2 regions of the Klebsiella sp. WOUb02 genome follow, and region 1 is predicted to be linked to the other one. Evidence: predicted binding sites of a transcription regulator. Region 1 holds the regulator's gene; the other holds the start of a gene.
The links. The regulator Fur, encoded in region 1, represses iron uptake genes when iron is present. The targets are predictions, from matches to a motif close to ATAATAATGAGAACNACTATCAA.
Positions count from the first base shown of each region.

Region 1 (7,791 bases):
CTGGGCGACGTTAATCAAATCACTCTGTTGTGCAGGCTGCCCCGCACGCTTATCGATTGCCATTGCCTGATCCTTCTGATGCAAGGGTGAATAAAGCTAGATCGTGCCGCAAACCTTCTCAATCAACTCCGTGGGGAATTGCATTGACTGCATGATATGTTCAATCATGCTGCATTTACGGCCAGTATTGGTATTGGTAATCACCCACCACGGCGTGCCGGGTACCTGCTTAGGTTTGGTCTGATTGCCGCTTTTCAGCAGAACGCGGGCGTCTTCAGCGAAATAGGTACGCGTACGTCCGTGCAGTGATTCGGTGGCCGCAGCAAACGCTTCGCCGTCCAGCGAGTAGAGCGTCGTTAGCACCAGCATAAAACGATTTACCGCGCGCTTTTGATCGGCGTATTCATCAGATAACAGCAGCTCGCGCATCGCGCGAACCTTATCTTTCGCCGGGTTGGCAGGCTTGACCTCAACGGCAGCGGTCGGAGCCTGCGCCGGGGCGGCTTTCGCAGCGGCGGCGGCGGTCTGGGAAGCGGCGGAAAATTTCAGCATGCGCCGTAAAATGTCGGATGCACTCTCACCAATATGCTGGGTGTGGCTGGCAATATAGCGATAGAGATCATCATCAACTTCAATTGTTTTCATCTTAATCCAGTGCGATATCTTATTCTGAATACAAGTTGTCAGGATTATAAGGACAAATCCTGACCGCGGATAGCGTCAAACCAGGATGGCGGTAAAACTCAGAGAGCTCTGGGTCTTGCAGCCGGATGGCAGAATGTCCAACATAATACCCTAACCCGACGGAGCGAAAAAAAGAACTTTGCCATGAAATTAAATAGCCGCGCGCAATCTGCACAAAATCCGCACAATAATTCCCCTGTGGTCCTCGTTCACGGTCTGTTTGGCAGCCTTGATAACCTGGGGATCCTCGCACGCGACCTGGTTGCCGACTACGATATCCTGCAGGTCGATATGCGCAATCACGGCCTTTCCCCGCGCGATCCGCAGATGACCTACGCCGCTATGGCTGAGGATCTGCTCGACACCCTTGACGATCTGCAGCTGGAAAAAGCGACCTTTATCGGCCACTCGATGGGCGGTAAAGCGGTGATGGCGCTAAGCGCCCTGGCTCCTGACCGCATCGACGGCCTGGTGGCTATCGATATCGCGCCGGTGGATTATCACGTCCGCCGCCATGACGAAATCTTTGCCGCCATCAACGCCGTGACCGCCGCCGGCGCCGCAACCCGTCAGCAGGCGGCGGCAATTATGCGCCAGCATCTACAGGAGGAGGGCGTGATTCAGTTCCTGCTGAAGTCCTTCGTTGACGGCCAGTGGCGGTTTAACGTGCCGGTCCTGTGGGATCAATATAGCCATATCGTTGGCTGGCAGCCGGTTCCCGCCTGGCCGCATCCGGCCCTGTTTATCCCGGGCGGCAACTCACCCTACGTGACCGATGAGTATCGCGACGCGCTGCTGGCTCAGTTCCCTCAGGCCCGCGCGCACGTGATTGCCGGCGCGGGCCATTGGGTCCATGCGGAGAAACCGGAAGCGGTATTGCGCGCCATTCGCCGATATCTCTCCTCTTTAGCGGCATAACTGGCTAAAAACTGCCCGACCGCGCCGCAGAATGCCCGCGGTCGTTGGCGCAGCGGTTCGCCTGATGTATTATGGCGCGCTATCTGTGTCGGCAATGGCCCGACAATTTGTTTCCCCGAAGTCACTCTGAATCATGGCAAAAGAACAAACGGACCGTACGACATTAGATTTGTTCGCAACCGAGCGTCGCCCGGGTAGACCAAAGACCAATCCGCTTTCGCGCGACGAGCAGCTGCGCATCAATAAACGCAACCAGCTTAAACGCGACAAAGTTCGCGGCTTAAGGCGCGTGGAGCTCAAGCTCAACGCTGAAGCGGTTGATGCGCTCAATGAGCTGGCCGATGCCCGCAATATGAACCGCAGCGATCTGATTGAAGAGATGTTGATGAACCAGCTGGCGGCCCTGCATAGCCAGAGTAAAGCCTGAGAAACCGCAAAAACAACACTTTCATGTAGCAGAGTGTGCAGTCGGGCGTGATTGCTGTTTCCGCGCCCTTCCCTGTTCTGCTATGATTGCCGTTATCTGCGGGCATTACGCCACTACCACATCATTAAGTTTCAAGAGGTTATTTTACTCATGGCAATCATCGGCATCTTTTTTGGCAGCGACACCGGCAACACCGAAAATATTGCAAAAATGATCCAAAAGCAGCTTGGTAAAGACGTTGCTGATGTTCACGACATTGCCAAAAGCAGCAAAGAAGACCTGCAGGGTCATGACATTCTGCTGCTGGGCATCCCAACCTGGTACTACGGTGAAGCACAGTGTGACTGGGACGATTTCTTCCCGACGCTGGAAGAGGTCGACTTCAACGGCAAGCTCGTCGCCCTGTTTGGCTGCGGCGACCAGGAAGACTACGCTGAATACTTCTGTGACGCGCTGGGAACCATTCGCGACATCATCGAACCGCGCGGCGCAACCATCGTCGGCCACTGGCCAACGGCGGGCTACCATTTCGAAGCCTCTAAAGGTCTCGCTGATGACGACCATTTCGTCGGTCTGGCTATCGATGAAGACCGTCAGCCTGAGCTGACCAACGAGCGCGTAGAGAAATGGGTTAAGCAGGTTTCTGAAGAACTGCATCTCGAAGAAATCATAAACGCCTGATCGTTAAACGGCGCTATCCTGGGATATCGCCGTATTAATAGGTAAAAGCAATAAAACTAATAGCTACAAGTTTTTAACTTTTAATCACATATCTGTACAATGTCCTCTGATTTAACGAGGAGACGTGACGCAGTTTGTAGCCTGTGCCTCGTTTTTGACAGCATAAAAGGCTCGATGCTTGCGGTTTTCATTTCATCATGGCAGTTCTATAATGAAACGCATTACATCGGGTGATTCTCTGTATTACTTCCGCTAATGGAAGTAGATCGTTTAGCAACAGGACAGATTCCGCATGACTGACAACAATACCGCATTGAAGAAGGCTGGCCTGAAAGTCACACTTCCACGATTAAAAATTCTGGAAGTGCTGCAGGGGCCGGATAACCATCACGTCAGCGCGGAAGATTTATACAAACGCCTGATCGACATGGGTGAAGAGATCGGTCTGGCCACCGTTTACCGCGTACTGAACCAGTTTGATGATGCCGGCATTGTTACCCGCCATAATTTTGAAGGCGGTAAATCCGTTTTCGAACTGACGCAGCAGCATCATCACGATCACCTGATTTGCCTCGATTGCGGCAAAGTGATTGAGTTCAGCGATGACTCCATCGAAGCGCGTCAGCGTGAAATTGCCCACCGTCACGGTATCCGCCTGACCAACCACAGCCTGTACCTGTACGGCCACTGTGCGGAAGGCGATTGCCGCGAAAATGAACACGCGCACGACGCGGTGGAAAAATAGTTTCCCGCCGCGTAAGCAGCAAAAAGCCAACCCGAAGGTTGGCTTTTTTTATGCCCGCAAATAGGAGGTACGAGGGAAATCAGGGCCGGGTATTGTTGCGGCGGATCTCTTTCCAGATCTGGTCGCAGCGGGCTTTCACCGCCTGATCGTTGCCGGTGCGGGTCGCCAGGATACACTGCTGATAATCCAGCACGCGCACGCTTTCCTGCGTGGCGAACTGCTGGTGCTGCTTATCCTCTTTAAGAACGTTCAGCACGCTCTGGCAGGCCTGAACTTTATCCGGATTCCCTTCTGCCGTATTGATGCAGGCGCTGTAGGCGTCCTTCAATTTAGTATCTTCTTTTGGCGCCGGTGACTGCGTACAGGCCACCAGGCCCGATGCCAGCATGGCGATGAGCAATAGCTTTTTCATAATCAACCTCACGGACTGGCGGCAGGCTTACGCCCGCGGCTGCGGCATCAGAAAATAGTGAACGGAGCAATAACCATAAACTTCACGTCGCGCTCATCCTGGAAGATATTGCCGTAGCCGCCGCTCCAGCTAGGAATATCGGAGTGGTTGTCGTACTGGGTGAAGTGGAGCTTGAACAACGTTCCCTTCGCCCGGCCATCCTGCACGGTATACATGGCATCGAGGCTGTAGGCCGACTCTTCCAGACGTTTGTCGGCGTTGTAGTAGGCATCTGGCGTCGCCATTTTGCCCGGCTTCGCATCCCATGCATAAACGTAAGACGCGCCAAACGCCCAGCCCGGCATATTCCAGTTTTTCATGTCATACATGGCGCCGAAGAACACGGCCTTTTCACCGTTGGCGTTGAAGTCGGAGCGGTTATCCCACCACACGTCCAGGCGACCGTTAGAAGATGCGTAGGTTGGGGTCATACGCTGCAGGAAGTAGCCCTGCTGGCCCTCGGCCTTAACCCAGGTGCCTTCCAGACGCAGGTCCAGCACGTCGGCAACCTTGTAGCCAAAGGTCAGCGCCTGCAGCCAGGCGGTGCCGTCGTAAATATCGTTCGCGCCGCCGTTGCTGACCTTATCGCGGGTGCCGTAGAACTGATAGCTGGTGTTTAACGGGGTGCCGGCAACGTCAAATTTATAGCTGGCCTTAGCAAAATACTGGTCGATATAGCCCTGAGCCTGGCCAAACGCGGCCTCCAGCACGAGGTCGTTTTTAAAATCATATTTGGCGCCGATGGAGTGCAGATAATCGACTTTCGTCTTCTTATCGTTCTGGTAGAACTCATCCATCTCAATGTGCCACGGCGCTTTGTATTCGTTGGTCCACATGTAGGAGAAGCTCAGCGCGCCAGAGTCGCCGTAATCAAAGTTGGCCCCGGCTTCAGCGCCCTGATAAGTGCCCGGCATAAAGCTCCAGTGCGGAGCCAGCAGCGTTTGCCCGGTTGGTTGAATGTAGCCAGCACGCGCCCACACCGGGCCATACTTAAATTTCGCCGCCGCTTTATAGAGGCTGATCCCGCTCTTATCGCCGGAGTAATCTTCGTCGTAGGCTTTATTCCTTGAGGAGAAGGCAATTTCGTTCGGGTGGCCGCTTTCGCTGCTTTCCGCCATCTCAATTGCGGTAAAGGCAGCCACGTCAATACCAAACATATCGGCAGCATAGCCGGACTGGAAATCCAGGTTGGCGTTCCAGGTTGAATGCGAAAGGTTGGTTTTGTACTTATCGCCGTCGGTAACATCTTTACGGTCGCGCTCACGCTGCCAGTAATAGATACCGCCGGTTAACGTGGAATCATCGATAAAACCTGCTGCGCTGGCCTGCGGAACAACGATCCAGCTCGACATCGCGGTGACGGCGGCAATAGCCAGCGCCAGCGTACTACGTTTGCCACTAAACGTACGCATGTGCATATCCTCTTTGACGTTTTAAAACGCGGAGCCAAAGGCAAGCCGCGAAAAATAAATAAGACTGCTAAAAAGCGGGGCGGTAAAAGTCCGCATATCCGCTATCGATAGACTATTTTTCGTGACGCGAATTATCAATCTCTTTCGCCGACCAAAGCTTAAGATTATGACAAAGCGCACATAATCTATGTCTGTTTGTTACAGTCTTAAATTTCGTACATTTAGCACCTAATTCTCTGCGAAATAAGGATAAAGAGGGAAATGAAAACGCTTACAGCGATTTTTTACGCGACAATAGCCGGGGAGGCTGGCGGGATATATTACAGGCTGTAAACAAGATTAATTCGCATCGCGAAAATAACCGACCCGGGCGGGTAAATACGGAAGTAAAAAACGCCGCGGGGTGCGGCGTTTTCAATGGCGATGCGGGTTTATGCGCCGATCTTCGCCCAGGTATCGCGCAGGCCGACGGTGCGGTTGAACACCAGATGGTCAGCGCTTGCATAGCGGCTGTCGAGGCAGAAGTAGCCCTCACGCTCGAACTGCAGGGCCTTACCGGCCTGCGCCTGCGCCAGGCTCGGCTCGGCGAAGCCGTGCTTGATAACCAGCGATTCAGGGTTCATGACGGCAAGGAAATCCTCTTCGGCGCCCGGATTCGGCACGCTGAACAGGCGGTCATACAGGCGAATTTCTACCGGCAGCGCGTGCGCCGCGCTCACCCAGTGGATAACGCCCTTCACCTTGCGGCCGTCCGCCGGATCTTTGCTCAGCGTATCGGCATCATAGGTACAGAAGATTGTGGTGATATTGCCTTCCGCATCCTTCTCTACGCGCTCGGCTTTGATCACGTAGGCATTGCGCAGGCGAACCTCTTTGCCCAGCACCAGACGCTTGTACTGCTTGTTGGCTTCCTCACGGAAGTCCGCGCGATCGATCCAGATTTCACCGCTGAACGGCACGTCGCGGCTGCCCATCTCCGGCTTGCTCGGATGATTAGGCATATTCACATTTTCACTGCCGCCCTGCGGATAGTTTTCGATAACCAGTTTTACCGGATCGATAACGGCCATCGCGCGCGGGGCGTTTTCGTTCAGATCTTCGCGAATGCAGGACTCCAGCGACGCCATTTCAATGGTGTTGTCCTGTTTGGTTACGCCGATGCGCTTACAGAACTCGCGAATCGATTCGGCGGTATAGCCGCGGCGACGCAGGCCGGAAATGGTCGGCATACGCGGATCGTCCCAGCCTTCCACGTGCTTCTCGGTCACCAGCTGGTTCAGCTTGCGCTTGGACATCACGGTATATTCGAGATTCAGGCGCGAGAATTCGTACTGGCGCGGGTGAGCCGGGATGCTGATGTTATCCAGCACCCAATCGTACAGGCGACGGTTGTCCTGGAACTCCAGGGTACACAGAGAGTGCGTGATACCTTCCAGCGCATCGCTGATGCAGTGGGTAAAGTCGTACATCGGGTAGATGCACCACTTGCTGCCGGTCTGATGGTGATCGGCGAATTTAATGCGGTACAGCACCGGGTCGCGCATAACGATAAACGGCGAGGCCATATCGATTTTCGCACGCAGGCAGGCTTTACCTTCCACAAAACCGCCGGCGCGCATTTTTTCAAACAGCGCCAGGTTCTCTTCCACGCTGCGATCGCGGTAAGGGCTGTTTTTGCCCGGCGCCTTCAGCGAACCGCGGTATTCGCGAATCTCTTCCGCCGACAGTTCGTCAACGTATGCCAGGCCTTTATTAATCAGCTCAACGGCGTAGCTGTGCAGTTGGTCGAAATAATCAGACGAGTAGCAAACTTTCCCGGACCAGTGAAAACCTAACCACTGCACGTCGTTTTTAATCGACTCAACGTATTCGATATCTTCTTTCACCGGGTTGGTGTCATCGAAGCGCAGGTTGCATTGGCCCTGGTAATCCTGAGCAATGCCGAAGTTCAGGCAAATTGATTTGGCGTGGCCAATGTGCAGATAACCGTTCGGCTCCGGCGGGAAGCGCGTATGAACGGTGGTGTGCTTACCAGTAGCCAGATCTTCATCGATGATCTGACGAATAAAGTTAGTTGGGCGGGCTTCAGCCTCACTCATCATGGGTTCCTCAAAGCGTAAACAACGTATAACGGGACATGATCTTACAAGCAGGACGTAGAGACAACTATTAGTTACTGAAAATACGTATCTGAAGGAGATTATGGGGTCATTTGCGGCAAAAAAAAGCGGCGGAGGTTTCCCCCCGCCGCACAGGCATAAACTCTACTCAGGAGCCTTACTTGCCTTTAATCTCATACAGCGGCGTCTGGCCGGCGACAACTTTACCGGTCGCCTGAATCACCAGCGCGCTGTAATCATCGCTGTTGCTGCAGACTACCGGACTGATCATCGACCGGGCGTTCGCGTTGAGGAAGTCCAGATCCATTTCCAGAATCGGCTGACCGGCCTTCACTTCTGCGCCCTCTTCTACC
Region 1 is NZ_CP170110.1:2,160,629-2,168,419, forward strand. It holds gene pgm (phosphoglucomutase (alpha-D-glucose-1,6-bisphosphate-dependent)) at 1-63, opposite strand, end outside; gene seqA (replication initiation negative regulator SeqA) at 97-645, opposite strand; gene ybfF (esterase) at 829-1,602, shown strand; gene ybfE (LexA regulated protein) at 1,736-2,029, shown strand; gene fldA (flavodoxin FldA) at 2,180-2,710, shown strand; gene fur (ferric iron uptake transcriptional regulator) at 3,003-3,455, shown strand; gene chiQ (ChiQ/YbfN family lipoprotein) at 3,535-3,867, opposite strand; gene chiP (chitoporin ChiP) at 3,915-5,318, opposite strand; gene glnS (glutamine--tRNA ligase) at 5,750-7,417, opposite strand; gene nagE (PTS N-acetyl glucosamine transporter subunit IIABC) at 7,596-7,791, opposite strand, start outside.

Region 2 (7,791 bases), 1.7 Mb from region 1:
AAAAAAATGCTCAGCTTTCCGCTCTCGCTGTTACTCCCGGACGGTACCTTCCCCCGGCTCAATGATTGCCTCCCGGGACAGGAAAAGCTGTACCACAACGATATCTATGAATTTGCGTGGCATATTTGGCGCGATCCGCGCTATGCCGCCGTGCTCAGGCACACGGTGGGCGACGACCTGACTCTCGATGCGCTACTTTGGCGCGATGCGCCGTTTCCCGACGACGTACCGCCGCTGATTCCGACAAACTCGTTATATGCTCCCGGCGCCGGGCTAACGCTCTGGCGACGGCCCGCAGAGCAGCGGGTGGTGATGATAAAACACAGCCCCTACGGCGGCGAGCACGACCATTATGACCGGCTGAGCCTGCTCATCTGGCACCGGGATCGCGCGCTGCTTCCCGACCTCGGCACTACCGGATACGGCGCGCGTATGCATTACGACTACTACAAGCAAAGCGCTACCCACAACACGTTATCCATTAATCAGGGCAACCAGCCGCCGGCCAACACCAACATCAGCGGCTGGCATCAGGGCGAGGATTTTCAGTGGCTGGACGGCGAAGTTGACTGGCGTTCTCCCCCGCCGGTTTTAAACAGCCATACGCGGATAGAGTGGGACAGCGCCGCCTGGCGAGACGTGCGGTTTCGCCGGCAGCTATTGTGGGCGGGCGATGTCCTGATCGATCTTGCGACGATCGACAACCCGCATCGACAGCAGCTGGACTTCACGCTGCACCTGGCGGCACGGGCGCTGGATCAAAGCGGCCTGGCGATGCCGTTCGCGCTGAGCGGGCCGCTGCAAAAGATGCGGGGAGCCACGATGGTGCCGCTGCAGAACTGCCAACCGCGCCACTTTGCCGCCGGGAGCGAAACCTTCGCACTGTGGCTAGCCGGCGACGGGGAGCTGTGGCAGGGCTATGCGCCCGATAATCCCGCGCTGGGCGAACTCAGCTATCTGGTGATGCGCAGCCATCAACCTCAGACGCGCTTCCTCTGTCTCTGGGATTTTGCCAGCCAAATGCCGCTGACGGACGTGAGCGTCCATCATGACGATTGCGGCACCCGGCTTACGCTGTGGCGAGCCGACGGAGCGACCCGGATCGCAATTAGCGGCGATCGCGGCGCGCTCCCCAGCGTATCGGCCCCCTTTCGGCACGCCCCTCACTCCCCGCTATCGTGATCTTTTGGCGCTCCGGCGCCATTTTTTATTTACTGATTAGTGCGCTTCGCTTTGCGGGGTGAACTTCAGCTCAATCAGGGCAATCGCCTTTTGCACCGCGCGCATCGTAACCGGGTCGGATGACGAGGGGTGGCCAGAAAAATCGATAGCTTTAAGCTGAGTAGCCATCTTTTCGCGCACTTCTACAGGGGCGATAACGTCAATGACGTCGAGGATCTGTTTGATAACCAGTCTGACAGGCAACGACGTCGGAAACCAGCTCGTCTTGTTCGGTAAGGCGTTGAGACATTTTTTACTCCTTTTTGCAGGAGCGTAATAGTACCCTAAATCGGTCGAGATAAAAAAACCTGCCGCAGCAGGTTTTTTATCAGAACATGCCGGCCGGCGGCACATCTTTGAAGGTCTTGCAGTAGGTGTCAAAAATGCTTTTCAGGATCTTGCGCAGCTTCATGGCGTCACTCCGTTTTTTGTTATGCAGGTGTTAATTTTTGTACGTATATAATATGACCAGCATCACAAAAATCAATTTAAATGTGCGCCAAATCACAAATAAAATTGCAGACTGCATTTTAAATTTAACAAAAAAGCGAGCGGAGCCGGAGCCTTCCCCCCTCTCCTGCTCACGATCTCAGCGGGCTATGGCGACAACACAATGACCACAAACATCTCCGCCCGGGAAGACCGGGCGTTCTCGGCGCCAGCGCTGCTGGTTGCCGGGGCCTTTTTCATGGAGTTTCTCGACGGTACGGTGATCGCCACCGCGCTACCGGATATGGCGAAAGATTTTGGCGTGGCGGCGGTGGATCTCAATATCGGGATCAGCGCCTACCTGATTACGCTGGCGGTTTTGATCCCGGCCAGCGGCTGGATAGCCGATCGTTTCGGCGCGCGCAGGGTCTTCACTCTCGCGCTGGCGATTTTTACCCTTGCCTCGGTGTTCTGCGGCCTTTCAACCAGCGTCGATACCTTTGTCGCCATGCGCATCCTGCAGGGGATGGGCGGCGCGCTGATGGTCCCGGTCGGCCGGCTGGCGGTGCTGCGTACCACCCCGAAGCACCAGCTAATTAAGGCCATTGCGACGCTGACCTGGCCCGCGCTGGTGGCGCCGATTATTGGCCCGCCGCTGGGCGGCTTTATTACCAGCTACGCCAGCTGGCACTGGATTTTCTTTATTAACGTCCCGCTGGGCCTCGCGGCGATGGCTCTGTCGCTGCGCATTATTCCCGATATCCGCGAGGAGGAGCGGCGGCCGTTCGACCTTCCCGGCTTCCTGGCCACCTCGGTGGCGATGGTCAGCCTGGTCAGCGCCATGGAGATCCTCGGCGACAATCGGCCCGAGGGCTGGAAGCCCCTGGCGCTGCTGGGGCTTGGGATCGGCTGCATGCTGTTCTCGCTGCGCCACTTCCGCCGCGCCGCCTGGCCGATGGTGCGCCTCGACGCGCTGCGGGTCCCCACGTTCCGGGTCACCATGTACGGCGGCTCGCTATTTCGCGCCTCCATCAGCGCCGTGCCCTTCCTGCTGCCGCTGCTGTTCCAGGTTGGATTCGGCATGGATCCCTTCCACTCGGGGCTGCTGGTGCTCGCCGTGTTCGTCGGCAACTTCACGATTAAGCCCGCGACCACGCCGCTTATCCGCTGGCTCGGCTTTCGCCGCCTGCTGTTGATTAACGGCGCGCTTAACGTTCTGTCGCTGCTGGCCTGCGCGTTTTTAACCCCGCAAACGCCGGTGTGGTTAATCCTGACGATCCTGTATCTTGGCGGCGTTTTCCGTTCGATTCAGTTCACCGGCATCAGCACTCTGGCCTTTGCCGATGTCCCGCCGGCGCAAATGAGCTACGCCAACACCTTGTTCAGCACCGCCTCGCAGCTGGCGGTTGGCTTAGGGATAACCCTCGGCGCGATAGGCATTCGTATCGGGGAAAAGCTGAGCGAATGGCTGAGCCTGTCGAGCCTGCCCGGCATTAGCTTTCGCCTGTCGTTCGCGTTTATTGCGCTGATTTGTCTGGTGGGAATGGTGGATAGCCTGAAGCTGGCCGCGGATGCCGGAAGCAGCGTGTCGAACAAAAAAGCATAAGCGCAATCAGGGCCAGCCGCGGCTGGCCCTGCTGGTGATTAACCGACGATCTGGCGCACGAACGCTTCGATCTCTTTATCCTGGCAATTCTCGAAGAAGCACTGCTGGAAGCGCGGACCGGAAACGGCGGTTTTAACCAGCTCCGGATCGATAGCGCGCAGCGTGTCGAGGTAATTCTCTTTCACCACCGCCGCTTTCACCGTATTCAGAATACCGGCATTACGTACCTGCGGCTCTTTACGCTCCGGCGGATAGCCTTCCCCGTTGCGGCCGGTGAACGCTTTTTCGAAAATAAAGCGTACGTTCAGCTCTGCGCCCCAGCCGAACCCTTTCGCAAACGGCAGAGAGAGCGCGTTGCCGTTGTTGATCTGGGCAAACAGGAAGGCGTCGGCCGGGTCGATACAGTAGCCGCATACCACGCCCGGATGGATGTTCAAGGACATCAGCGCGCCCTGGCCGGTGCCGCAGCCAGTGACCACGAAGTCCACCGCCTGCGAATTCAGCAGAATGCTGGCCATGATGCCCAGGTGAATATAGGTCAGATGATGATCGTGCTCATCGCTCATCCCCACGTTGTACACCGGGAAGCCCTTCTCGTCGGCAACGGCGTTGAGCTCGTTGAGGATGATGGCATTTTTGTTTGCCTGGCTGTTTTCCATCATCAGTGCAATTTTCATGCTTTACTCTCCTGAATGCTTTGCGGGTGCTTCAGCGATAGGTCGTTAACGTTGCTATGACATTACTACTTAACAAACGCACTTTCAAATTTTATGAAAAGTTGTTTTATAAATCACGTAGTGCTTCACACTTTTGCCCTCGCCCCTCGCCCTTCCCACATCCGCCTCCCTGCCGCTCCGCAATCGGCAAGCTCCGCGCCAGGCCCCCGGTCGTCGGTTATGCGGTTTCTCACATTTATCCGCCGCGATCGCTTAGCGTTATTTATTAAATATAAATTAAAACCATTCTCATTAATTATTAAATTGCCAATGCGTTTTATTCCCATTTTCATTTTTAATAAATGTTTTTTTAATTTACTTTTTGCAAATAAATAAATAACAACTTATAGTGAGCGCACAATAATCTTTATGCCTATATTTTGGAGCACGCGCTATGCTGAAAACAGAAATGATCGATAAGCTCAATGAGCAGATGAACCTTGAACTCTATTCCTCTTTGCTTTATCAGCAAATGAGCGCCTGGTGCAGCTATCATAGCTTTGAAGGGGCGGCGGCGTTTCTTCGTCGTCACGCTCAGGAAGAGATGACCCATATGCAGCGCCTGTTTGACTACCTGACCGACACCGGCAGCCTGCCCTGCATCAACGCCATTTCCTCTCCGTTTGCCGAGTACGCATCGCTGGATGAACTGTTCCGCGTCACCTACGAACACGAGCAGCTGATCACCCAGCAAATTAACGCTCTGGCCCACGCCGCCATGTCCGCTCAGGATTATCCGACCTTTAATTTCCTGCAGTGGTATGTTGCCGAGCAGCACGAAGAAGAGAAACTGTTTAAATCCGTTATTGATAAACTTACCCTCGCCGGTAAAAGCGGCGAAGGTCTGTACTTTATTGATAAAGAGCTGGCAACGCTCGATACGCAGAAATAATTATAGCGGCGACAATGCTTCGGCATTGTCGCCCAATTAATGCTGACAGATTTTACTTTCGCTGGTACTAAATCCGGCATCTGCGGCAATAAACTTTCCCTTCTTTTGTAAAAATATCACCAGCTCTCCGGCGGTGAGATTTTCCGCCGAACAGGTATGAAAACGGGCCTTCTCGCCAAAGCGGGCGACTATCGCCGCTTCAAGGCTGGCAACGCTGTAGGGTTCACCTGAAGCGATCATCATCTGCAGAACTTCATGACCGTGAATAGATTGCATAACTCCTCCTGTAAAACGCCCACGATAAACCACCTTACAGCTTCAGGCCTTGCGCCAGCGCAGCATTAGCGCGGGTTCCCGGCGTGTAAACTTTTACTGACAAGCACTGTAACCCTCATTTGACGAACCTGCCGATTTCACATACTCTGCGCGACATATTTTATTGTTAATTCCTTCATGGATAGAGAGAAACGTGAAGAATCGCACTCTTGGTAGTATTTTAATCGTGGCAGGGACCACTATTGGCGCAGGGATGCTGGCAATGCCTCTGGCATCCGCTGGCGTCGGTTTCGGCGTCACGCTCGGGCTGCTGATCGCCCTGTGGGCGTTGATGTGCTATACCGCGCTGCTGCTGCTGGAGGTCTATCAGCACGTGCCGGCCGATATGGGGCTCGGCTCTCTCGCCGCCCGCTACCTCGGGCGCTACGGGCAGTGGGCCACCGGATTTTGCATGCTGTTTCTGATGTACGCCCTGACGGCCGCCTATATCAGCGGCGCAGGCGAGCTGTTGGCCTCCAGCCTGAACCAGTGGCTGCAGTGGAATCTTCCGCCGGCAGGCGGGGTGCTGCTGTTTACCGGCATTGGCGGGGCGGTGGTTTGCCTCGGGACCTCGCTGGTCGATCTGTGCAACCGCTTTTTATTCAGCGCCAAGATTATTTTTCTCGCTATTATGCTGGCCCTGCTGCTACCGCATATCCATCAGATAAACCTGCTGACTCTGCCGCTTCAGCAGGGACTGGCGCTGTCGGCGATCCCGGTTATTTTTACCTCTTTCGGTTTTCACGGCAGCGTACCGAGCATCGTCAGCTACCTTAACGGCGATATTCGTAAACTGCGGCGGGTATTTATCATCGGCAGCTTTATCCCGCTGGTGGCCTATATTTTCTGGCAGCTGGCGACGCTGGGCAGCATTAGCTCACCAACCTTTGCCGCTCTTCTCGGACAGCATGCCGGCCTGAACGGCCTGCTCGAGGCTATCAGAGAGGTCGTTGCCTCACCGCACGTCGAACTGGCGGTTCATCTGTTTGCCGACCTGGCGCTGGCCACGTCGTTCCTCGGCGTCGCGCTGGGCTTGTTCGATTATCTGGCCGACCTGTTCCAGCGTAAAAATACGCCGGGCGGGCGGGTACAAAGCGGCGTCATCACCTTTGTGCCGCCGCTGGCCTTCTCCCTGTTCTATCCGCGGGGTTTCGTGATGGCGCTGGGCTACGCCGGCGTTGCCCTGGCCGTACTGGCGCTGATGCTGCCTGCGCTGCTGGTGATGAAGAGCCGCCAGCAGCATCCGCAGGCGGCGTGGCGCGTTATCGGCGGAGCGCCGGCGCTGTGGCTGGTCCTGCTGGCCGGGATCGCTATCGTGCTGATTCAGTTTTGTATCGCAATCGGCGTTTTACCCGCCGTCGGATAAAAGAGTAAGGGGCCCTGTCGGCCCCTTATTTTATTTTGCTAAGCAGCACTGCTTATATTTCTTACCGCTGCCGCACGGACAGGGATCGTTACGGCCAACTTTGGCATCATTTCGGATCGGCTGCTGCACTTCCGCCGGCTGCGCATGCTCCGTCCAGTATTGATAAAGCGCCAGCGCCGCCGGTTTAATACGCTCCACGCTGGCGAGGAAATCATCGACAGAGAGCGCTTCAACCGCCGGGAACTGCGCTTCCGTCCCGTGCAAAGCGATGATATCCAGCTCGGCCTGCAGTTCCGCCGGTAAAGACGCCCAGCGGCCCAGGCCGACGCCACGCATATAGCCAAAGCACCACTCGCCTACGATAGTCAGCTCCTGGCCTTCCTCTTCGCGCGTACCAAACAGCGGCTCGAACTGCTCCGGATACTCCTCCAGGCGCTCGGCGACATCGCTCATATGCTGCAGAGTAAGGTTAACGAAGCGGTCGCGCTCGCGATCGTTGGCCCAGCGCGGCACGCTGTCGGCGCCGCCCCAGATAGCCAGCAGCCACCGGGCGGGTTCAATCTCGGCTGGCCCGGAGAGGATCGCCGTCAGCAGGCCATCAAGCTCGGAGACATCAAGGATGGCGCCGTCGGTGGCGTATTTCGACAGGATATCGTCCAGCCATTCAAGTTCGCTTTCGTTCAGGGGTCCGGTTTTCATAAACAGGCTCGTCGTCATAGAAAAATGGCGCATACAGTAGCGGAAATGCCGGGAGAAAACCACCCGGCGCGGGCATTCTGCGCGGGTTAAATATCCTTAATAATGCTCGAGCGCATCGTTTCATATTCGCTTTCGCTGATCGTACCGTCATCGCGCATTTTTGTGGCCTGAGCCAGGCGCTCTCTGACGTCGTCGGCGGAAGAGACGGAGGTGCTCTGCGCGCCGGCGGCGTTATTATCCTGCTGAACGTCGCCAAAACGGTTAACCCCGGCGGTACCTCGGGCGAACAGCAGCCAGATTGACATCAGCAGCGAGATGACGCCGCCGGCCACCATCAGCCATACCCATGCCGCCGCCCCGCCTTCTTCAACGGTGCCGGCAACGCCAATCAGGCCGATGATCAGGATCAGGAAAGGCGCCAGCAGCCACCAGCCGGAGCGATTCAGATCGTGGAGGCGTCGCACCGCCACCGCGATCCCCGGAATAATGATAATCAGGCTAAACAGCCCGCCGATAACCGGGATCAGCCCCAGAATCGCCGACAGCA
Region 2 is NZ_CP170110.1:481,778-489,568, reverse strand. It holds gene ABOC21_RS09030 (heparinase II/III domain-containing protein) at 1-1,182, shown strand, start outside; partial or broken gene ABOC21_RS09025 (DUF2766 family protein) at 1,219-1,471, opposite strand; gene azuC (stress response protein AzuC) at 1,550-1,633, opposite strand; gene ABOC21_RS09015 (MFS transporter) at 1,835-3,256, shown strand; gene ABOC21_RS09010 (RpiB/LacA/LacB family sugar-phosphate isomerase) at 3,295-3,933, opposite strand; gene ftnA (non-heme ferritin) at 4,367-4,864, shown strand; gene ABOC21_RS09000 (YecH family metal-binding protein) at 4,901-5,140, opposite strand; gene tyrP (tyrosine transporter TyrP) at 5,334-6,545, shown strand; gene ABOC21_RS08990 (YecA family protein) at 6,576-7,244, opposite strand; gene ABOC21_RS08985 (DUF805 domain-containing protein) at 7,331-7,791, opposite strand, start outside.
Region 2: a site for Fur is predicted at 4,203-4,225, ahead of ftnA (non-heme ferritin). Genes of this name have one in related genera too.